3 regions of the Ferrovibrio terrae genome follow, and region 2 is predicted to be linked to each of the others. Evidence: predicted binding sites of a transcription regulator. Region 2 holds the regulator's gene; each other region holds the start of a gene.
What was found. Region 2 encodes PhoB, which activates phosphate uptake and scavenging genes when phosphate is short. Its sites were predicted from a motif close to TNTCATAAAACTGTCA; they were not measured.
Positions count from the first base shown of each region.

Region 1: the regulator PhoB is predicted to act here: its motif matches at 2,348-2,363, upstream of phnC (phosphonate ABC transporter ATP-binding protein).
Region 3: the regulator PhoB is predicted to act here: its motif matches at 1,911-1,926, upstream of FNB15_RS07260 (Na/Pi cotransporter family protein).

Region 1 is NZ_CP041636.1:1,961,895-1,967,540, forward strand. Features, by position in the region: gene FNB15_RS09580 (phosphonate degradation HD-domain oxygenase) at 1-331, shown strand, start outside; gene phnN (phosphonate metabolism protein/1,5-bisphosphokinase (PRPP-forming) PhnN) at 333-890, shown strand; gene FNB15_RS09590 (LysE family translocator) at 930-1,574, shown strand; gene FNB15_RS09595 (DUF1045 domain-containing protein) at 1,571-2,263, opposite strand; gene phnC (phosphonate ABC transporter ATP-binding protein) at 2,412-3,281, shown strand; gene phnD (phosphonate ABC transporter substrate-binding protein) at 3,336-4,337, shown strand; gene phnE (phosphonate ABC transporter, permease protein PhnE) at 4,414-5,229, shown strand; gene FNB15_RS09615 (hypothetical protein) at 5,292-5,474, opposite strand; gene FNB15_RS09620 (hypothetical protein) at 5,568-5,646, opposite strand, start outside.
Region 2 is NZ_CP041636.1:2,683,939-2,689,584, reverse strand. Features, by position in the region: gene FNB15_RS13125 (ArsR/SmtB family transcription factor) at 1-849, opposite strand, end outside; gene FNB15_RS13120 (MlaC/ttg2D family ABC transporter substrate-binding protein) at 1,011-1,634, shown strand; gene phoB (phosphate regulon transcriptional regulator PhoB) at 1,721-2,440, opposite strand; gene phoU (phosphate signaling complex protein PhoU) at 2,437-3,156, opposite strand; gene pstB (phosphate ABC transporter ATP-binding protein PstB) at 3,177-3,923, opposite strand; gene pstA (phosphate ABC transporter permease PstA) at 4,030-5,367, opposite strand; gene pstC (phosphate ABC transporter permease subunit PstC) at 5,360-5,646, opposite strand, start outside.
Region 3 is NZ_CP041636.1:1,482,335-1,487,980, forward strand. Features, by position in the region: gene FNB15_RS07255 (MFS transporter) at 1-46, shown strand, start outside; gene FNB15_RS07260 (Na/Pi cotransporter family protein) at 50-1,777, opposite strand; gene FNB15_RS07265 (MBL fold metallo-hydrolase) at 2,300-3,208, shown strand; gene FNB15_RS07270 (response regulator transcription factor) at 3,338-4,030, opposite strand; gene FNB15_RS07275 (response regulator) at 4,033-4,410, opposite strand; gene FNB15_RS07280 (response regulator transcription factor) at 4,407-5,054, opposite strand; gene FNB15_RS07285 (MASE1 domain-containing protein) at 5,054-5,646, opposite strand, start outside.

The sequences.
Region 1 (5,646 bases), 720 kb from region 2:
GCATGAACATCTCGCCGCCGACTGGCTGGAGCACTATTTCCCGCAGGCCGTCACCGAGCCGGTACGCTTGCATGTCGAGGCCAAACGCTATCTCTGCCAGGCCGAGCCGCATTACTGGGCCGGGTTGTCGCAGGCGTCGAAAACCAGCCTGGAAGTCCAGGGCGGCATCTACACTGCGGACGAGGCCGCGGGCTTCATCGCGCAGCCCTATGCGCGCGATGCCGTGCTGCTGCGCCGCTGGGACGACGCGGCCAAGACGCCGGAGCTGAAGACACCTGATCTGGCGCATTATCGCCCGATCATCGCGACGGCAATGAAGGCTGCCAGCTGAGATGACCATGCCAAAAGGCCGCCTCGTCCTGGTGACGGGGCCGAGCGGGGTGGGCAAGGACAGCCTGCTGGATGGCGCGCGCGTGGCGCTGGCCGGCCGCAGCGATATCGTCTTCCCGCGCCGTGTGATCACCCGCGCGGCCGGGCTGGGCGGCGAGGAGTATCAGGCCGTCAGCGAGGCGGAGTTCGCCGCTATGGTGGCGCGCGGTGCCTTCGCACTGTTCTGGACGGCGCATGGCCTGCACTACGGTATTCCGGCAAGTATAGAGTCCGATCTCGCTGCCGGCCGGCAGGTGGTGGTGAATGTCTCGCGCGGCGTGATCGAGGAAGCGCGGGCGAAGTATCCCGGCCTTCTGGTGCTCGCGATCAATGCTTCGCCGGATATGCTGCGCCGCCGGCTGCAGGCGCGCGGGCGTGAATCGGCCGTCGAGATCGAAGAACGGTTACAGCGCGCCGCGGCTTTCCGGCTGGACGGCGACGATGTCGCGGCGCTGAACAATGACGGCCCGCTGGCCGAGGGTGTGGCGGCACTCTCGCTGCTGCTGCAAAAACGCGGCTGATCGGCCATACTGCGCTCCTGGCTTAAGGGAGTCGTCGCCATGGAACATCTGCTTCCGCTCTTCAGCATCGTCGTCGCCATCGCGCTGGGCGCGATCAGCCCCGGCCCGAGTTTCGTGCTGGTGGCGCGCACCGCCATTGCCGGGTCGCGCGGCGCAGGGCTTGGCACTGCGCTTGGCATGGGGCTGGGCGGACTCACCTTCGCGACGCTGGCCCTGCTCGGGCTGATTGCCTTGCTGGCGCAGGTGGCCTGGCTTTATCTCGGGCTCAAGATTCTGGGTGGGCTGTATCTGCTGTATCTTGGCTGGCGGCTGTGGCGCGGCGCGCGCGAACCGTTGGCGGTGGATACCTCCGGCCAGGCTGGCCAAGGGGCGGGGCAGGGTTTCTGGCGTGCGGCGCTGCTCGGGCTGGTCACGCAGCTCAGCAATCCGAAAACCGCCGTGGTCTATGCCGGCATCTTCGCGGCCCTGCTGCCGGCGCAGCCGCTGCCGCTCTGGCTGGCGGTCACGCTGCCGGCGGCGATCTTCACGGTCGAATTCGTCTGGTATGCGCTGGTCGCCACGGCCTTCTCGGCCGGCGGTCCGCGTCGCCTGTATCTCGGTGGCAAGACCTGGATCGACCGGCTGGCTGGCGGCGTGATGGCGGCGCTCGGCCTGCGTCTGGTTTTCGAGGGCGCGCGGGGCTAGCCGCCCAGCCTGTAGCGCCCGGCGATGCGGAAATTCGCCGACGGTTCCCCCTGCACGAACAGGCAGACCTCATCCAGCATGAAATCCTTGCGCAGGGCTGGCGCGGTCAGTTCGGTCAGGTGATCCAGCAGCAGGCCGCGCTCGGTCGCATCCTTGATTCTGCCGGTCAGGGTGAAATGCATGCGGAATTCTTCGAAGATGTAAGGATAGCCCCAGTCGCGCAGGTACTGCTCCTGCCGCGCGCTTAAACCGGCGGCGCGGCGGCGCGCCAGTTCCTGCTCCGATGGCGGCGCGCGGAACCGGTCGAAGGTGCGGATGCAATCGGCGGCCAGCGCATCCAGTTCTGCCGAAGGCACGGCCGGCCGCAGGGCGAGGAAGCTGCCCAGTGCGGCGGGCGTCAGCGTCAGGCGCAGGGGCCGGCGCGTGGCGGCGAATGTCTCCAGCGCCATGATCAGCTGGCCCTCGTCGCAGCCTTCGGCCAGATGGAACGGCGGCTTCAGCGTGCCGTGGAAACCGTATCTGCGTGGATCGGCGGTCAGGCTGGCGATCCGGCCAGCGTCAAGGCCTGCTGCCGGCACGGCCAGATACTGCGCGCCGGTCTCGGGATCCCAGCCGAGCCAGCGGGCTGCAATATCATGCAGCGGGTGGTCGGTGGCCGGAGCGACATAAAGGGCAAAACGCGGCGCCATGGTCTAGACCTGTGTGCAGATGGTCTTGTGGGTAACCCTGACGGCCCGGAGTCGGTCGGGGATTTCACCCTGCCGTCGCCGAACCGCAATCGAACTGTCACACCGCATTGCTATCAGCGTCCCCTACACGGAAACAGCGGGGAATCGCATGCGCGCGGCCATCGAGATCGCCCATCTATCGAAAACTTTCAAGACGGGCAAGCGCGCGCTCGACAATGTCAGCCTTGCGATCCAGCCCGGCGAGATGGTCGCGCTGATCGGGGCCTCGGGGTCGGGCAAATCCACCCTGCTGCGCCATGTCGCCGGCCTGATGCCGGGCGATCGCGACGCCGCGTCGCAGATTTCGGTCGATGGCCGCATGGTGCAGGCGGGTGGCCGCATCGGCAAGGGCATCCGTGAAACCCGCGCCGGCATCGGCTTCATCTTCCAGCAGTTCAACCTGGTCGGCCGCATGCAGGTGCTGACCAACGTGCTCGCCGGCAATCTCGGCCGCATGCCGCTGTGGCGCACGATGTTCAAGCTGTTCACCGACGACCAGCGGCGCATCGCCGTGGCAGCCCTCGACCGCGTCGGTATCGCGTCCTGCGCCTTCCAGCGCGCCTCGACTCTCTCGGGTGGCCAGCAGCAGCGCGCCGCCATTGCCCGCGCCTTGGTGCAGCAGGCCCGCGTCATTCTCGCCGACGAGCCGATTGCCTCGCTCGATCCGGAATCCTCGCGCCGCGTGATGGCGGCGCTGGCCGATATCAACCGCTCGGATCGCGTCACCGTCGTGGTGTCGCTGCATCAGGTGGATTTCGCGCTGAAATACTGCCGCCGCGTCGTGGCATTGCGCGACGGCCGCGTGATGTATGACGGGCCGTCGGCGGCCGTCACCGCTGCCTTGCTGCGCGGCATCTACGGCGAGCAGACCGATCTCGATTTCGGATCTCTGGGCGAACCGGCCGATGTCGATCACGAGGTCGACCAGCCGGTCGACAGCGCGCGCCTCGTGCCGCGCATGCAGGCGCTGCCGGCCTGAATTTCACGCTTACCTCAAGACCACGTCCTTCAGTCAAACCACCGGGAGAAAACCATGCTTCGTCGCACATTCCTCACCACCGCTGCCGTGCTGCTCGCCGGCACTGTCCTGTCGGGCACTGCCCATGCGCAGCTGAAGGAAATCAACTTCGGCATCATCTCGACCGAGTCGAGCTCCAACCTGAAGACCATCTGGGAGCCATTCCTGGCCGATATGGAGAAGCAGACCGGCAAGAAGATCAACGCCTTCTTCGCCCCTGATTATGCCGGCGTGATCGAAGGCATGCGCTTCAACAAGGTGCAGATCGCCTGGTACGGCAACGCTTCGGCCATCCAGGCCGTCGACCGTGCCGAGGGCGAGGTCTTCGTGCAGACCACCGCCAAGGACGGTTCGCCGGGCTACTGGTCGCTGCTGCTGGTCCATAAGGACAGCCCGATCAATTCACTGCAGGACGTGCTGGCCGCTCCGGGCAAGTACACCTTCGGCAATGGCGATCCGAATTCCACTTCGGGCTTCCTGGTGCCGAGCTTCTACGTCTTCGGCCAGAACAATATCGACCCGCGCAAGCATTTCAGCCGCATGGTGACGGGCAGCCATGAAGTGAATGCGCTGGCCGTCGCCAACAAGCAGGTTGATGTCGCCACCAACAATACCGAGAACCTGGAGCGCTTGCAGAAGACCCAGCCGGCCAAGGCCGCCGAGCTCAAGTCGATCTGGAAGTCACCGCTGATCCCGTCGGACCCGATTGTCTGGCGCAAGGACCTGTCGGATGCCGACAAGAAGACGCTCAAGACCTTCTTCATGACCTACGGCACCCAGACGTCGGGCAAGAGCGCCGACCAGCTGGGCAAGGAAACCAAGGTGCTGACCGACCTGCAGTGGGGCGCTTTCAAGGAGTCGAGCAACAGGCAGCTGATCCCGATCCGCCAGCTCGCGCTGTTCCGCGACAAGATCAAGCTGGAAGGCGACGCCAACATGGCCGCCGACGAGAAGGCGAAGAAGATCGCCGAGATCGACGCCAAGCTGGCCGATCTCAACAAGCAGATGGGGTCGTAATCAACCACGCACGGGGCGGCTCCGGCAGAGAAAGCTGGGCCGTCCCGTCTCTGTTTCTTCTGCCTTGAGGTCTGTCATGTCCGCCACTGCCGCCACCGCCATTCGCGAACTGCCGATCCATCCGCCCCGGCCCGGCGCGAAACATTCGCTGGGCAAGCTGGTGCTCTACGGCCTGCTCGCCGCCATCCTGGTCTGGTCGTGGCAGGGCGCGGAAGTCGCGCCGCTCAAGCTGATCGCCGATGCCGGCAATATGGCGACTTTCCTCAGCGATTTTTTCCCGCCGGATTTCAACGACTGGCGTTCCTATCTCTCCGAGCTGATCATCACGCTGCACATCGCCATCTGGGGCACCGTGCTGGCGGTGGTCTGCGCCGTGCCGCTCAGCCTGCTGGCGGCCGCGAATATTGCACCGGCCTGGGTCTACCAGCCGGTGCGCCGCGTGCTCGATGCCATGCGCTCGATCAACGAGATGGTCTTTGCCATGCTGTTCGTCGTCGCGGTCGGCCTCGGGCCTTTCGCCGGCGCGCTGGCGCTCTGGCTGCATACCACGGGCGTACTGGCCAAGCTGTTTTCCGAGGCGGTCGAGGCGATCGATCCGCAGCCGGTCGAAGGCATCCGTGCCACCGGCGCCACTGCGCTGGAAGAAATCGTCTATGGCGTGATCCCGCAGGTGATGCCGCTCTGGGTGTCGTATTCGCTCTACCGCTTCGAATCCAACGTCCGCTCGGCCTCGGTGGTCGGCATGGTTGGCGCCGGCGGCATCGGCGTGGTGCTGTGGGAGGTGATCCGCAGCTTCCGTTTCGATCAGACCTGCGCCGTGATGATCATGATCATTCTGCTGGTCAGCCTGGTCGACCTGATCTCGGCCCGCATCCGCAAGCTGCTGGTCTAGGCGGCAACAAAAACGGCCCGCCGGTCAGGCGAGCCGTTTGTCTTGCATCCTGAAATCAACGATCAGTGGCGCAGCGGTATGCGCAGCTTGGGCGAATTGCGGTTGGCCGCCTGCCAGATCGGTTGCTCGGACACGGCATGCACCTCATCCTTGGCTGCGGCGTCGCCTTTGCGCGCAGTCAGCTTGGCGCGCGCCTTGGCGATGGCTTCCTGGGTCATATACAGCAGCAGGGTATTGGTCAGCATACGTCGCCTCCATAATCTTGGCGAAAACAGTGTTGCATTGGATATTCACGTGCCGCGGCCGGCAATCCTGCGCAGCCCGGTCTGTAGTTGGCTTCAGCCAGCGACCCGCCAGACCCCGTCGGTCATGCGGCAGGCCGTGCCGTAAATCTGCTCATCCTGTCCGCCGACCGTG
Region 2 (5,646 bases):
GGCATCGGCAAAGCCAAGGCGGCGGTGCGCATGACGGGCGCGCAGGTCTTCCAGGTTATGCGGTGCGAAATCGACTATCACCAGGTGGCCGCCGGGCGTCAGCACGCGGGCGGCTTCCTGGATCGCCTTCTGCGGTTCGTCGGCGAAATGCAGCACCTGATGGATCACCGCCGCATCGATGCTGTTGCTGTCGAGCGGCAGGGCATACATGTCGGCCTGACGAACCTGGCAATGCTTGATGCCAGCACGTTCCAGGTTGCTGCGTGCAATGCTCAGCATGTCACGGCTGCTATCGACGCCGAGGCCGCGCTTCACTTTCGGGCTGAGGATTTCCAGCAGCCTGCCGGTGCCGGTGCCGATGTCGAGCAGATCGCCGATCGGCTGACCGCCATCCAGCATCTTCAGCACGGCGGCCTCAACCTGGGCTTCATCAATATGCAGCGAGCGGATCGCCGACCACTGGGCGGCATTGTCGCGGAAATACCGTTCGGCGGCCTCGGTGCGGGCGCGCTTCACGGCGATCAGCCGCTCGGCATCGCGCGCCAGAATGGGGTCCTCGGCCGGCAGCAACGTGGCCAGCGCACGGGCCAGCGGCGCACCGGCCAGCCGATCGCCCACGCGATAGAAAGCCCAGGTGCCTTCCGGCACACGCTCCAGCAGCCCCGCCTCGCAGAGCAGTTTCAGATGTCGCGAGACGCGCGGCTGACTTTGGCCCAGAATCTGGGTGAGCTCTGACACCGTGAGCTGGCTGTCGGCGCAGAGCGCCAGCAGGCGCAGCCGCGTCGGCTCGGCGGCAGCCCGCAAAGCGGCCATCAGGACGTCCAGGGTAAAGCTCGGCTCGATGTTCATGGACTATATATAAACATATCTTTATGTATTTGTGTAGAACTAAATCGCGTCATAAAAAGAATCATGGCCTTCATAATGCAGCCGGGCTATGAATTCGCCTCGCTAAAGCCTTATTCGGAATGCAAAAGACTATTAATCTCCACAGCTTAGCTGGTTGCCACATGCCCCTTCCCCTGACCGTTTCACGCCGCCTACTGCTTACGGCCCTGGCCGGACTTGCGCTTGTCGCTGCCGGCCCCGTCCGTGCGGCCCAGGCCGCGGCGCCCGACCAGTTCATCCGCGAGGTCGGCACCGACACGCTGAAGGCGCTGGGCGACCGCTCATTGACCCAGGAAAAACGCGAAGGACTGGTCCGCACCCTGCTGACCAACCACCTCGACCTCGATGCGGTCGGCCGCTTCTGCCTTGGCCGCTACAGCCGCGGCATCACGCCCGAACAGAAGAAGGAATACGACGCGCTGTTCGAGGACTACCTCACCAAGGTCTATGCCCAGTTGCTGTCGCAGTATAACGGCGAAACGCTGGAAGTCCGCGACGGCGCCAAGGCAGCCGGCAGCGAGAGCATCGTTGAATCGCAGATCAATCGCCAGAGCGGCCCGCCGATCCGTGTCGAATGGAAGACGCATGAGAAGGACGGCAAGCCGCGGGTCACCGACGTGATCGTGGAAGGCGTGTCGATGGCCTTCACACAGCGTCAGCAGTTCGAATCGGTGATCCAGAACAATGGCGGTAAGATCGATGCCCTGTTCGCCGCCATGAAGAAGCAGATCGCCGGCCGCCGCTAAGCCACGGCTTCTCCAAAAACGAAAAAGCCAGCCGTGGTGAACGGCTGGCTTTTTTTATTGGTCAGCGTTGAGCTCAAGCGCTCGACTCAGGCACTCATTGCCGGCGTGGCGGTCAGTTCCAGCGCATAGCCGGCCGAACGCACGGTGCGGATGACGTCCGTCTCGCCGTTGCCGTTCAGAGCCTTGCGCAGCCGGCGGATATGCACGTCGACTGTGCGCTGCTCGACATAGATATCGCGCCCCCAGACCGCATCCAGCAATTGATCGCGCGACAGCACGCGCCCAGGATGCTCCAGGAAATAACGCAGCAGACGGAACTCGGTGGGGCCGAGATGAATATCGCGACTGTTACGCGTCACCTTGTGGGTGGCGACATCCATCACCAGCCCGCCATAGGTCAGCACCTCTTCCGCCAGAGCCGGACGGATGCGGCGCAACACGGCGCGAATGCGCGCCAGCAGTTCGCTGGGCGAAAACGGCTTGGCGATATAGTCGTCGGCACCAGCATCCAGGCCGCGCACGCGGTCGGCTTCCTCGCCGCGCGCCGTCAGCATGATGATCGGCACATTACGGGCATTGGGATCGCGACGCAGCTGGCGACAGACTTCCAGCCCCGACAGGCGCGGCAGCATCCAGTCGAGCAGGATCAGGTCCGGCATATGCTCGGCCACCTTCAGCAGGGCCTGCTCGCCGTCCATCGCTTCGTCGACGGTGTAGTTTTCCTTTTCCAGATTGTAGCGCAGCAGCGCCAGTAGCGCTGCCTCGTCCTCGATGACAAGGACGCGCGGCTTGATTGCGATATTCATCGCTGGCCTCCCGGCACATTGACCACCGCGTAGGCGGTATCATCCCCCTTCGGGCGATCTTCCTTGGGCATCTCACCCAGAACCGTGTAGTGGATCAGCTCGGCGATGTTGGTGGCATGATCGCCGATACGCTCGATGTTCTTGGCGATGAACAGCAGATGCGTGCAGGGCGTGATGGAGCGCGGATCTTCCATCATGTAGGTCAGCAATTCGCGAAACAGGCTGGTATAGAGGTCATCAACCTCTTCGTCTCGGGCCCAGACCGCGTCAGCCTTGGCGGCGTCGTCGGTGATATAGGCGTCCAGCGTGTCCTTGATCAGGGCCTGCACCAGGGCAGCCATGCGCGGGATGGCATGTACCGGCCGCACCAGCGGCGCCTGGTTCAGCGCAACCGCGCGCTTGCCGACATTCTTGGCATAATCGCCGATACGCTCAATCTCCGAGGAGATACGCAGCGCCGCGACAATTACGCGCAGATCGGCGGCCATCGGCTGCCGGCGGGCCAGCATCTCAATGGCAAAATCGTCGACCTGGTTGCGCAAGGCATCGATCTTGGCGTCGCCCTGCACAACCTCTTCGGCCAGTTTGCTGTCACGCTTGACGATGGCATCGACCGCGGCAGCCAGCTGCGATTCCGCCAGTCCGCCCATCTGCACGATCAGGGTGGAAAGCTTCTTCAGCTCGTCGTCGTAACGCTGAACGATATGTTGCGGCATTTTCTAAATCCTCACTCTGCTCAGCCGAAGCGACCGGTGATGTAACCCTGGGTCCGCTCATCCTTGGGATTGGTGAAAATCACCCTGGTGTCGTCGGTTTCGACCAGGTTGCCCAGATGGAAGAAAGCGGTCTTCTGCGAGACGCGCGCGGCCTGCTGCATCGAATGCGTCACGATGACAATGGTGTACTGCTCGCGCAGTTCGTCCATCAGTTCTTCGATATGCGCAGTGGCGATCGGGTCGAGCGCCGAGCAGGGCTCGTCCATCAGGATCACTTCCGGTGCCACGGCAATGGCGCGGGCAATGCAGAGGCGCTGCTGCTGGCCACCGGACAGGCCAGTGCCGGATTCCTGCAGTCGGTTGCCAACTTCCTTCCACAGACCGGCCTGCTTCAGCGATGTCTCGACGATATGGTCGAGATGCTCGTTGTTTTCAGCCAGGCCATGGATGCGTGGACCGTAGGCGACATTCTCGTAGATCGATTTCGGGAACGGATTCGCCTTCTGGAACACCATGCCGACGCGGGCGCGCAGTTGCACGACATCGACCTTGCTGTCGTAGACATTAAGCTTGTCGAGCGTGATATCGCCGATGACGCGGCAGTCTCGGATCGTGTCGTTCATCCGGTTCAGGCAACGCAGGAACGTCGATTTTCCGCAGCCGGACGGGCCGATGAGCGCCGTGACCGAACGGGCCGGAATGTCGAGATCGACGTCATGGAGCGCCTGCTTCTCGCCGTAGAAGACGCCGACCTTGCGCGTCACCATCTTGATCTCGATCTCGGACTGGCGGAGATCGTTATGCGTACCATTCTGCATGAGAAGTCCTTATGGGCTCCAAGGGGTGATTTACAGCGCGAGCGATGCCAGGACCTTACCAGCGACGCTCGAATTTCTTGCGCAGCAGGATCGCCGCCAAATTCATCAGCAGCAGGAAAACCAGCAGCACGATGATCGCCGCCGAGGTTTTCTCGACAAAGCCGCGCTCGGAACTGTCGGCCCACATGAAGATCTGCACCGGCAGCACCGTGGCGGCATCCACCGGCGTTGTCGGGATATCGACGATGAAGGCGACCATGCCGATCATCAGAAGCGGTGCGGTTTCGCCCAGTGCATGGGCCATGGCAATGATCGTACCCGTAAGAATGCCGGGCATGGCCAGCGGCAGCACATGATGCAGCACCACTTGCAGCGGTGAGGCGCCGAGGCCGAGTGCGGCCTGCCGGATCGAAGGCGGCACGGCGCGCAGGGCGGCGCGCGATGCAATGATCATCACCGGGAGACTCATGAGGGCCAGGACCAGGCCGCCGACGAATGGCGCCGAGCGCGGCATCCCGAAGAAGCCGATAAAGACCGCAAGGCCGAGCAGTCCATAGACGATTGAGGGCACGGCCGCGAGGTTGTTGATGTTGACCTCGATCAGTTCGGTCCAGTGGTTTTTCGGCGCGAACTCCTCAAGGTAGATCGCCGCCATGATGCCGAGCGGGAAAGCCACCAGCAAGGTAACCAGCAGGGTATAGAAGGAGCCGACCACTCCACCCCAGACGCCAACCAATTCCGGCTCTCGGCTATCCGCGCCGGTGAAGAAGCGGAGATTGAACTGCAGGTCGAGATCACCCGACGCCTTCAGGCTGTCAAGCCAGCGCACCTGGCTATCCTTGACCCGGCGCTCCTCTTCAGGGGCTGTGGTATCGACCTGGCGCTTTACGAACATGTCGATATCCGACGAGGTCGGCAGCCAGACCGAAATGGTCTGACCGATCAGCGATGGATCGGCCACGATCATACGACCAATCTGGGATTCGGCACCGGCGCTGACCAGGGCCTGCAGGCGGCGACGCTCGCCACGGCTCTGCACATCCGGGAACTTCTTCTGCAGTGCGTCCAGGATTATGGCGCCGTAGTTGCCCTGCATGATCTTGCGCACATCGGTAGTGCCGGCCGGAGCAATCTGTTCAGCGCTGAGCTGCAGATCGAGCCGGACGTGCGTCTGGCGAAAGGCGGTGAAGCCATTCGAGGCGATCGTGAACATAAGGATCGCAAGGGCTGTCAGGGAAAACAGGATCGCGGACAGACCAATCATCTTGAAGCGGCGTTCGGAGGCATAGCGCGCCTTCAGCCGTTTGTTTGCCGCATCGGTCATGTGAATGCCCGGCGTCAAGGCAGCGGCAGCCTGCTGACGCGGCATGGTATCGGCGAGGATGTCAGTCATACTGTTCCCGGTATTTCTTGACGATGCGCAGGGCAACGATGTTGAGGCTGAGCGTGACGATGAACAGCACCAGGCCAAGTGCGAAGGCCGCAAGTGTCTTGGGGCTGTCGAATTCCTGATCGCCGACCAGCAGTGAAGCGATATGCACCGTAACCGTGGTGACTGCGGCCAGCGGATTGGCCGTGATATTGGCGGCCAGGCCGGCCGCCATCACCACGATCATGGTTTCGCCCAGCGCGCGACTGAAGGCGAGAATCACCGAAGCTGCGATGCCGGGCA
Region 3 (5,646 bases), 1.2 Mb from region 2:
CCTGAAAGGCGGCCGTCGCGCGACGCCGGTCGCGACGACGGCCTGACGCTTACGCCAGACTGGTGCGGCCGTTGCGGGCGGCCTCGGCATCCTTCTGCGAACTGCGGTCCGGACGCTCGTCGGCGCGCAGCCGCGTCGCAGTCAGTTCGCCGGTCTGTTCCAGGATCGGATAGGCCACAGCCGTAAGATGGCTGTTGATGCGCTTGAGGTCGCGGATCAGGTCGAGATGGATCGCGCTGGTCTCGATGCTTTCAGACCGGCCGTCGCGGATACGCTGGTAATGATTCTCCGCGGCCTGCTGTTCGGCCAGCCGCAGCTGGGCTTTCTCTTCCAGCAGCAGGCGCGCCATCTTCACATCGCCCGACATGAACAGGTTACAGGCCATCTGCAGATTGGCGGCGACGCGATGGTGGAAGTTGGTCAGTTCGGCCAGGCCTTCCTTCGAGAAGGTCAGCTTGTTCTTGATCTTCTTCTGCGCCAGTTCCATCAGGTTCTTGTCGATGATGTCGCCGATATGCTCGAGATTGGTGGTGAAGGTGAGTACATCGACATAACGCCGGCTGTCCTTCTCATCCAGGCCCTGCTTGCTCAGTTCGGTCAGGTACAGCTTGATCGCTTCGTAGAGCTGGTCGACCTGATCGTCGGCCTGCTCCACCGCCTTGGCGAGCTTGCCGTCGTCGCGGGTGAACACCGTCATCGTGTCGTCCAGCATGCGGGCGACCGCATCGCTCAGGCGCAACGTCTCGCGCGCCGCCGCCGCCAGCGCCACGCCGGGCGTCTCCAGCGCCGAGGCATCGAGATAGCGCGGCGCGAAGCTCGCTTCGTCCTTCACATCGGGCAGGAAACGGCGCGTCAGCTTATCGACCGGCCCCAGCAGCGGCAGGAACACCAGCGCCAGCGCGATATTGAAGGCGGTGTGCATGTCGATGGCCTGACGCGCCGGCGAGGTGCCGAGCTGCGCCATCCAGTCCGGCAGCCATGACAGCAACGGCAGCATCAGCAGCACGCCGATGCCGCGCATCACCAGATTGCCCAGCGGTGGCCGGCGCGCGGCCGGCGGCTGGCCGGCGGTCGCCATGAACGGTGCCATGGCGCCGCCGATATTGGCGCCCAGCACCAGCGCAAACACCAAAGTCGTGTCGATGGTGCCAGCCGCGGCCAGACCGGTGAACAGCAGGATCATGGCGAGGCTGGAATGCGCCGCCCAGGTCAGCAGCGCGGCCAGCAGAACGGCGATCAGCGGCTCGTGATCCAGCGGCCGCAGCACGATGGCGAGCGCGGGGGAGTCGCGCAGCGGCGCGGAGGCCGCGACGATCAGTTTCAGCGCCAGCAAGGTGAGGCCGAGGCCGATGGCAAGGCGGCCGATATGACGGCGCATGCTGTTTTCGCCGGTGGTGAACAGACCGACGCCCAGCACCAGGCAGAGCGGCGCGAGCCAGCTGAGATCCAGCGAGAGAATCTGCGCGGCAACAGTCGTGCCGACATCGGCGCCCAGCATCACGCCCAGCGCCACCGTGCCGGTGATCAGGCCGCGACCGGCAAAGGAAGAAATGATCAGTGCGGTGGCCGTGCTCGACTGCAGCAAAGCGGTGATGCCGAGGCCGGCGACGAAGCCGGAAAAGCGCTGGCGCAGCGCGCGGCCGAGATAGCGGCGCAGCTGTGCGCCGAAGGCGCGGGTCATGCCGGTGCGCACCATGCGCACGCCCCAGAGCAGGAGGGCGACGCCGGACATCAGGTGGAGAAGCAGTTCGGTCGCGCCTGCGGATGCGGTAATCATGTGGCCCCCCGGTCATGGCGCGCCAGGATCAATGTGGCGGGGGGCATCAAAGCGTCCAGTGCGCCGTCGGGGTCCGGGTCAGGATCGCGGAAAACAGGCATTTATTTCCACCTTTGTGGGCAAGATTCGATTATTACAGTTTCATTACACCTATATGACATACAGCCCAAGTCTTTAAATCCGGCAAACAGGAATTCTTCTGAACTGAGCCATTAGGTGCCCAGTGTGCATCTGAGGCCGCAACAGGTGCGCATTGAGAAATGAACACCTATTCGGAAAGTCTGTTCAGATTGGGGCGAGTGTTCAGGCGACAGGCATTCTGACTTCGGGGGAGCTTTCCCCACACGCTTGCCGATTTCATGACCGGTGCCTGTGCAAGGGCTGCCGTTCTACCAGCGACGAGGCAAACCTATCTCAAGGTGCAGGTCCATCTGTTTCTTGGGTCGCGGAACCTAGCGGGCTGCACGATACACGGCGGTCGATCCGTGAGCGACCATGGCCTCACCATAACAGGAGGCAAACATGAACGTGAACGTTGCATCACATTCCGGCAAAGCGAAGCCCGACGAACTGGTTCCGTCGCGCTATGCGCTGCAGGTCGGCGATTATGAAGTTCTGGTAATCAGCGACGGCGTGCTGACGATACCAACATCGGTCCTGGCCACCAACGCCGATCCGGCTGCCCTCGCGGCTTGGCTGAAGGGTATGTTTATGCCGTCGGACACGCTCGACTGGCCGCTGAACGTGGTGGTGATCCGTGGCCGCGGCCGGACCATCCTGGTCGATGCCGGGATCGGGCTGGAGTATCCGGACTTCCCGAAAGCCGGGCGGCTGGCGCAGCGTCTGGCCGCTGCCGGCGTTGAACTCGCGTCTGTGACGGATTTGGTGCTCACCCACCTGCACATGGACCACATCGGCGGGCTGGTCGGCGACGGGCTGAAGGGGCTGCGTCGGGATATACCGATCCATGTGGCGGCCACCGAGGTCGAATTCTGGGCATCGCCCGATTTCTCCCACACCACCATGCCGAATCCGATCCCGCCTGTCCTTCGGTCGGTCGCCACTCGGTTCCTGAAACAGTATGGCAGCCAGCTGCGGCAGTTCGACGAGCAGCACGAAGTGGTGCCGGGTGTTGTCGTCCGCCGCACCGGTGGCCACACGCCCGGGCACAGCGTGGTTCGCATTTCATCCGGTGGCAAGCATCTGACTTTCGCCGGCGACGCCATCTTCCCGGTCGGGTTCGACCATCCGTACTGGTACAACGGTTTCGAACACGATCCTGAAGAGTCGGCCCGTGTCCGTGTCGAGCTTCTGCGGGAACTGGCGGGAACCGGCGAGGTGTTGGTGGCGGCACACCTGTCATTCCCGTTCTGCCGGGTGGCGATCGACGGCGACGTGTTCCGCTGGGTGCCCGCCCACTGGGAGTACTGACCACTTGCGTGCTACCGGCGTCTTTTCTCCGAGGCGCCGGTAGAGCTCGAATATTTTCGAGCGCATCACTCTTTCAAAAAGGGCCGGTCAGCCATTCAGTGGCGGCCGGCCTTTTTGCTAATGAGTCCGCTATTCCTTGCCGATATCCCGTACGGGCGCGGGCAGTGCTTCCCAGATGCGGACCAGTTCGCCAACCGAGCTGACCTCCATCTTGCGCATGGCATTGCTGCGATGGAGTTTCACCGTCACGTCACTGATCCCGAGGTCAAAGGCGATCTGCTTGTTCTGCCGTCCGCGCACCACTTGCTGAAGTACCTCGCGCTCGCGCTGGGTCAGCACTTTGAGGCGCTCGGTGTAGCGTTCGATCACGACACCACGGGCGCGCCGTTCGGTGTCCAATGCAATCGCTGCGGTGATGGCATCGAGAAGGTCCTGGTCGCGCACGGGCTTGGTCAGGAAATCGACCGCACCGGCTTTCATGGCCTGTACGCTCATCGGGATGTCGCCATGGCCTGTCAGGAAGATGATCGGTTTGACGTCGCCCTTCTGCGCCAGGCGACGCTGCAAATCTAGTCCGCTCGCGCCCGGCATCCGCACATCAAGGATGAGGCATCCGGGAGCTTCCAGTATATCGGCTCCGATCAGTTCGCCAGTCGAGGCAAAGCAGATAGCGTTGAATCCTGCCGATTGAACGAGGTCGGATAACGCCTCGCGGACCGCAGAATCGTCATCGACGATGATGACGGTCGGCTGCCCTGCGTCCTGACTGGTCTGTGATGATGACTGTGTTAATCGCCGCTGGAGCGGCTGGTCAACTCTCATGATCACCCTCCTTTTCCTTTGTGTTGCAAGGCATCTCCGACGGCCGCCAACAAAGCCTGGCCATCGAACGGTTTTTGGAAAATCCCGCCTACTCCCTGTGCGCGGCCCTGATCCGCAATCTCGTGGCGACCGGTGATCAGGAAAACCGGCAGATCCGGACGCTCCCGTTTCACCCGGTCGCGCAGTTCGAAACCGTCTATGGTCGGCATTCCGATATCGGTGATCAGAAGATCAATGTTCGATATGCCGCCATTGAGCAGCGCTCCGGCCGATCCAAAGCTGCGTGTGGCATAGCCAGCCGATTCCAGCAGCTCTTCCAGAGACTCCAGCACCCGCGGGTCATCATCCACAACGGCGACTATACGCTTCACCTGACTCACTTTCGTGTACCTCCCGCTCGACGGGAATGTTTGACTGGTATTCCCATTCGCTCTGCGACCCGCACGAGATCGGCGAATGAATCGACGCCCATTTTCTGCGTCACGTTTCGCCTGTGGATTTGCAGCATCACCTCGCTGATCCCCAGTTCCGCAGCTGCCTGCTTATTGAGAAGACCACTTACCACCAGCGGAAATACCTCGCGTTCGCGCGGCGTCAGTTCGAGATACCGGCGCTGCAGGTCTTCCAATTCGGCACGGGCCGATCGGTTCCCGCGATCCTGAGCGATGGCGGTGTCGATCGCGGTCATCAGGTCGTTGTCGCTGAAAGGCTTGGTCAGGAAATCGACGGCGCCGCGTTTGATCGCGCGTACCGAGGACGGGATGTCGCCATGCCCGGTAATGAACACGATCGGGGGATGATTGGTGGTGGCAATTTGTCCCTGCAGGTCCAGACCGTTGATATCGGGCAATTCGACATCAAGGATCAGACAGGCGGGAATATCCGGCTTGTCGGCGGCGATGTAGTCGCGCGCAGATCCGAAGGCAATGCTATGCATACCACGTGAGGCAAGCAGGTCTGCAAGCGCCTCGCGAATGCGGGCGTCGTCATCGACAATGAAAACAATCTGGCTATCCAAACTCATCACAAAACTTTCAACTCTATCGGTAAGGTAAACAGCAGGATCGCGCCTTGCGGCTCGTTCCGTTCGGCCCACAGCCGCCCGCCATGCGACTCTATAATCGACCGGCAAATGGCCAGGCCCATGCCCATGCCATGTTCCTTGGTGGTGAAGAATGGCTCGAACATCCGGTCCGGATTCTCGATGCCATGGCCGCGATCCCGGATTTCAACCTGGATCGCCGTTTCGACGCGATGGACATGCAGCCCAAGCATCTTGTCGCCGGATACGGAATCCATGGCTTCCATGCCATTGCGCAGAAGATTGATCAGAACCTGTTTAACCTGCACCACGTCCATGAAGATGGCTGGCAGATCGCTGGCAACATCGATATCCATCTGGACACGGCGGCGGGTTGCTTCCTCCGCCATAAGATTCTGCGCCTCCGCCACGACATTGCCGATCATCGTATAGGCCCTGGTGTCGGCGGACTGCTTGAACAGGGCGCGGATGCGGCTGACGACATCAGCTGCCGAGTTGGCGTCGCGGATAATGCGATCGACCGTCTTGTTCGCCCGTTCGATATTCGGCGGATCCGCCGTGAGCCAGCGATGGC